2 regions of the Psychromonas sp. SR45-3 genome follow, and region 1 is predicted to be linked to the other one. Evidence: riboswitches for the same ligand, from Rfam matches in the RefSeq annotation. Region 1 holds a riboswitch; the other holds the start of a gene.
The links. A riboswitch is a leader RNA that binds a small molecule or an ion and turns the genes downstream of it on or off. The one in region 1 is predicted to bind thiamine pyrophosphate.
Positions count from the first base shown of each region.

Region 2: it holds a riboswitch for thiamine pyrophosphate, as region 1 does, so the genes downstream of both, thiD (bifunctional hydroxymethylpyrimidine kinase/phosphomethylpyrimidine kinase) here and thiC (phosphomethylpyrimidine synthase ThiC) in region 1, are expected to answer to the same signal.

Region 1 is NZ_JACJDP010000026.1:16,418-19,627, reverse strand. Features, by position in the region: gene thiC (phosphomethylpyrimidine synthase ThiC) at 1-1,382, opposite strand, end outside; TPP riboswitch at 1,478-1,615, opposite strand; gene H5084_RS13530 (NifB/NifX family molybdenum-iron cluster-binding protein) at 1,861-2,253, opposite strand; gene H5084_RS13525 (DUF134 domain-containing protein) at 2,264-2,563, opposite strand; gene H5084_RS13520 (PaaI family thioesterase) at 2,701-3,207, shown strand.
Region 2 is NZ_JACJDP010000009.1:93,395-96,604, reverse strand. Features, by position in the region: gene H5084_RS07405 (diguanylate cyclase) at 1-1,168, opposite strand, end outside; TPP riboswitch at 1,804-1,925, shown strand; gene thiD (bifunctional hydroxymethylpyrimidine kinase/phosphomethylpyrimidine kinase) at 1,992-2,834, shown strand; gene H5084_RS07395 (ABC transporter ATP-binding protein) at 2,844-3,210, shown strand, end outside.

The DNA.
Region 1 (3,210 bases):
TGCTTATCCATGTTTTCTTTAATCATCTGCATCGGAATATGGCCAGGGCCTTCAATGATCACTTGCACATCATATTCCCAAGCTACTTTGGTTAACTCACCTAATACTTCTAGTTCAGAAAATTGTGCTTCATCATTGGCATCTGCAACCGAGCCTGGACGTAATCCATCGCCTAGTGATAACGACACATCGTACTGCTGGCAAATTTCACAAATTTCACGGAAGTATTCATAAGCAAAGTTTTCTTTATGATAAGTCAGACACCACTTCGCCATGATTGAACCACCACGTGACACAATACCTGTAACGCGTTTAGCCGTCATCGGAACAAAGCGTAACAATACGCCCGCATGAATTGTAAAATAATCCACACCTTGCTCTGCTTGCTCAATTAACGTATCGCGAAAGACCTCCCAGGTTAAATCTTCAACCACACCATTTACTTTTTCTAAGGCTTGGTAAATTGGTACGGTACCGATTGGTACAGGTGAGTTACGTAGGATCCATTCGCGAGTCTCATGAATATTACGACCCGTTGATAAATCCATCACCGTGTCACCGCCCCAAAGCGTCGACCAGACTAATTTTTCAACTTCTTCTTCAATGGAAGATGAGACAGAAGAGTTACCGATATTAGAGTTAACTTTAACTAAAAAGTTACGACCAATGATCATCGGTTCTAATTCTGGATGGTTAATATTAGATGGAATGATCGCACGCCCTCTAGCTACTTCTGAGCGAACAAATTCAGGCGTAATTGATTCCTGTAAATTCGCTCCGTAACTCTGCCCTGCATGTTGTGAAAGTAAAGCTTCACATTTAATTCGCTCACGGCCTTGGTTTTCACGAATCGCAATATATTCCATTTCTGGTGTGATAATGCCCTGACGCGCGTAATGCAACTGCGTTACACATTGACCTTTTTTAGCGCGTAAAGGCTTAGGTAACTTGGCGAAACGTAATTCATCTAATGACTCGTCAGCTAAACGTGTCTGTGCAAACTCTGACGTCACACCTTCAAGGACTTCGACGTCATCACGCGCTTCTATCCAGCTTTTACGTAGTTTTGGCAATCCCGCATGGACATCTATTTTAGTATTAGGATCTGTATAAGGGCCTGATGTATCGTAAACTGGAATAGGTTCATTTTTTTCATAAATTGGGTTTTCTTCACTGCCACCAACAAATGTATCAGTTTGATGAATTTGACGCATCGCTACTTTGATCGGATGAATATCACCGTCAATAAATATTTTTTCAGAGTTAGGATAAGACTCATTATTCAAATTTTGAATATAATCCTGTGCGGCTTGACGTGATTCACGACGAGATAGACCTTTACGATCAGTGGTTTTTAACGTTGAATTAATTTCTTTAGACATAGCATTCTTTACCTAGTTTAATATAAACGGTTTATAAAAGATTGCTTGTCGAATAGGTGTGGAAGTTAAAAAATATCCAAGAATGGAAAATAGACAGATATTTTCTACTTGTTCCCTTCGTAGGTATTAGCCCAATCAGGTTCCACGGATCCCACGTTAACTATTCAAAATGATAGCTAACTAATGTGGTCTCAGCCTTTGGGAAATTCCCATTAGCACTCCGACAAGATGCGGGCAGTATAGAAGAAAAAGCAACCAAGTTAAACAAGAGAAGAAAATTAAGCAAAAAAGACCTTAACTCTTAACAATGATTAATCACTTAAGGGTTAAGGAAATAGTAAAATGATTTAAACCAATAACCTAAACCATTTATTATTTGAGGCTAAGTAAAAATTACTCGCATTCAAGATGCAAAAAGCAGCAAGGTTAGAAGTAAGCAGATCTCAGCCATAAAGTTGATAAATAACGGCTATATGGTCTAATGATGGTGGCAGCATCGACCATCAGCATTTTTATGCGATACCTTTTTCAACACACCTTGCTCAGGTGTATTTAATGATCGACGATGTAATTTAGCACTTAGCAATAATGTTTCAATCTCATCCCTTGTATTACCTTGCTCTACTTTTAAACCTGCATTTAGCAGTTTTGCTAAGGTTTTTTCACCTACTTTTCTAACAATCACAACATCGCAGTGCATTTCTTGTAAGAGTTGAATAATTAATAACTTTGCAGAGCAACCGGTAAGACCTAAAGCTGGATTATCATGCACGGCTATTATCTGATTGTTTTCATCATAAAAGGTGAAGTTCTCAGATTTTGAAAACTGGTGAGACAGCTTATTATTGCTCATTGCGATAGCATAAATCATGGTATTTTCCTTAATTAATGAGGTTGACTAGTTCATCGGGTAAGACTAATGCATGACCATTAATCAATGCATTACTTATCTTAAAACGTGATTTTTTTAAAATATTGGCAAAGGTTTGTCGTGAAACTTGCATTCTTTTGGCTGCATCCTGTTGCGAAAGCCCTTCAATATCCACCAAGCGAATAGCTTCCAATTCATCACTTTCGATACTGATTTTGATTAGCTTAGTTACTGGAATACCATTGGGTTTAAATAGGCTACATTTAGCAAATTTTTCAGCACAGATATGCCGCTTTATTTTAGGTCTCATCTACAGCTCTCAGTTCTTAGTTCTTAGTTCTAAATTTCAGTTATCAGTTATCAATTACCTTTTGCTATGTTATCTTAACCAAGTAATTAGCATATGCCAATTACTTTTGTTATCAATAATGAATGATAGAGGTTAATATGTCTGCTACACATGACTCAGAGAAAGCACAATTATTAAAAGAATTACAATTACTTAATAACAAGAATATTCCTCAGCCACTCACCTTAGTACACAAGCAAAAAAGTCATCAAGGTTGCATGATGTGCGGGTCCAATGCCGTATTAGGTTTGAAATTAGATTTTTACAGTGATCCTAATCAGCAAGTCTGGGCTCATTTTAAAAGCTCAATTCATCAGCAGGGCTATGAAAGTATATTGCATGGTGGTTTTTTAGCGGCATTGTTAGATAGCAGCATGTGCCAAGCGGTTTTCAATCAAGATATTGAAGCAGTAACGGCGGATATGAATATTCGCTTTCTACATGAAATGAAAGTCAACAGTGATATTTTAATGACAGCTAAAGTCCTGCCTTCTCGTCCTCCTCTTTATAAAGTAGAAGGTGAGTTATATGTAGATGGTCTCTTGATGGCAAAAAGTAGTGCACGTTTCATGACAAAAGGATTTGCTAAAAGCAAAGCACATTAAGTA
Region 2 (3,210 bases), on a different contig from region 1:
CACCATAACGAGCCAAAAAATCAGTAGGTCTATAAATAGTCTCTTGGATAGTTTGAGCTACTTTTTTTAAACAATCATCACCCGCTATATGTCCATAAGTATCATTAAATTTTTTGAACTCATCTATATCAATGAGTAAAAGAGTTAACGGTTGTTGGCTACGCGTTTTCACCAACCATAAATGATTAAGCGTTTTATCTAACCACCTCCTATTAAATACGTCAGTTAGCCCATCTACTTGTGACAATGACTCTAATACCGCGTTCGATTTTTCAAGTTTATCATTTCTCTCATTAACCATATCAATAGCTGCATTAAAACCAATAATCAAATCACCTATTTCATCTTTTTTATAACCTTTAATATGTGTCAGTGATTTTTTTTGCGATACCATTTCCCTAACAGATTCAGCAGCCTTTTTTAATGGATTAAAAAAGAAGAATAAAAAAAACATAATCGCCAAAAAAACAGAAACACTAACAATGATCCCATTAATAATTGCTGTTCGTAAACTTTCGTTTATTAATTGATAAACCTTGGCCACAGGGGTTCTTACCATAACAAACCAATCTGGAGAGTTAATATCAGCCGTAGCTGCTAACATCTCACCTTCAACTGATGTAACTGTATTGCCATATCCATTAAAGCCCGCCATTACCTCGTCGAGGAATGCATCCATCCCTTTTTTTGGCGTTGCTTTTAACACTAGATTTGGATCGCTCGATGCTAAGAATATTTGATTTATTCTTGAAATGACTAATATATCGCTTCGTTCACTAAAGTCTTTATCAAAAATATACTCCATAAATCCGGGGCGGTTCAAGAAGATTGGTGCTTCTAATATGCCTAATACTTTCCCATTTTGATCTCTTAACGCTTTTGCGATCACAACCAGTACTTCACCCATAACTTCAGAACGAAAAGGTGAACTAATAATAACGCCTTGGCTATTGTTTGCCTTTCTCAACCATTCGTAATCAGTCATTATTAAGTTTTTTCTACCTGGAATAACCGGATATTCAGCTATAGCACCCTGTCCATTTGGGCTTATAACTGCAAAGCCCTGCGGAAAAAAATCAGTAAAAACAATATTATTTTTAATGATTTCCGTTATAAAGACTTCTGATTGTATTTTTTTAGGAGGGATTTTATCAGCTAAAGCAACCAAAAAACTCGTTCGCATTGTTATTTTTTTTGAATGTCTTTTGCGATATATTTAGCTTGTGTATATTGCTCTTTATTAATTTGTATTTTTATTTCAGATTTAAGTATTAAAAAATTATAAATTTGAAGCAGCGTAAAAGCGACGATGGTAAACACCGAAACATAGAAAGATAATTTAGTGGAAATACGTGATGGCCTCACTTTATCTAAAATAGTTATCATCTACTCATAATTTATTAGTTAATATTTAAAGGCAAACATACCTCTTTTATTCTATAAAAGTTAGTTGTTTTTTTGATAAAATTGCAGTTCATCAATAAATTGTTTTTAAAAAATTTAGTTTGGAACAGCTATTAATTTTAACAATGCAACATTTACAGTGGCAGTAAGGCGTATCAACAAGTAACACTTGGAGGCTGCCAAGATTGCGTCATAACAAATCACCTCCGTGCATCTAAAACCACATCACTAAAGCCAGGTTGATTATGAATTTCAATCAAAATTGATAGGTCCTAAACTACGGGAAACAAGCCCTCCTTGTTATGCGCTCCGTAGGCGATTAATCACGATTAACTTAACAAGCTCTCCTTTACCAATATGTTTGATTGCGCTTTTAACAGAACTTGTTATTATTTGCGGTGATTATAGTCGGGGGGCCATTGGCTGAGAGCGATGTGATATCAAGATTAATTGATAAAACGTCGATACCCGTTGAACCTGATACAGTTAACACTGACGCAGGGAACTATGTAGAAACCATTCCTGTGGCATTCCTTTGCTTTGTATTGGTTGATATCAGTTCCGATCGCGTTGTGAACGGAGCCATTATGTCTGACCTTACGCCTAACACTATTTGTAACCCTATTCGCACACCGATTGTATTGACTATTGCAGGCTCTGACAGCAGTGGCGGCGCAGGCATTCAAGCTGATATTAAAGCAATTTCAGCAACCGGTAGCTATGCTTGTTCTGCGATTACCGCCATTACTGCGCAAAATACACAGGGTGTGTCAGCGATCTTCCCAATCCCCCTCGAATATGTTGAAAAGCAATTAGATGCCGTGTTTAGTGATCTCAATATTATCGCGGTTAAAGTAGGTATGTTAGCAGACAGTGAAATCATCAAAGTAGTGGCTAAAAAACTAAAGCAATACAATCCACCTTTTTTAGTAATTGACCCTGTGATGGTGACCACCAACGGTGATTTATTATTAGAAAACGCTGCGATTCAAACCCTAAAAACTGAATTACTACCAATGGCTGATTTAATTACCCCTAATCTGCCTGAAGGTGCTGCATTGATTGACAGTCACATTCCCACCAGCGAACAACAGATGCAGGCAATGATTGATGCTTTACGTCAGTTAGGTGCTAAAGCCGTGTTATTAAAAGGTGGGCATTTAGAACAAGATGAAAACAGTAATGATTTATTAATTTTGACGAACTCAGTACAGCAACTCACAGCAAAACGTATTAATACTAACAACAACCATGGAACAGGCTGCACCTTATCTTCAGCGATAGCTTCATATTTAGCTCAAGGCCATGAATTATCAAAAGCAGTACAGCTTGGTAAAGATTATATTACCCAAGCATTACAACATGCTGACCAACTTAACATTGGTCAAGGCCGCGGCCCTGTAGATCATTTTTATGTATTGAATCAATAAGTGCTTACCATGACAAACAACCTATCGTCACAACCATCAAGTTCAGTAGTTCAAAGCGCGCCCAGCATTGGTATTCATAATGCCAGTTTACGCTATCACAATAGTGAACAGCATGTATTGTCGTCATTGACTATGCATATTCCAGCGGCGCAATGGACTTGTATTCTGGGGCGTAGTGGCTGCGGTAAAAGCTCTTTGTTACGTTATTTGGCGAACTTATTAAGTGATAAAGTACAATGGTCTGGGCAACTATCCACCAGCACTAATGTTGCACTGCAAGGTCAAATTGCCTATATGGCACAACAAGATTTATTAATGCCCTGGTTATCAGTATTAGATAACGTACTGCTCAGTGAGAAATTCACACCTAACCCAA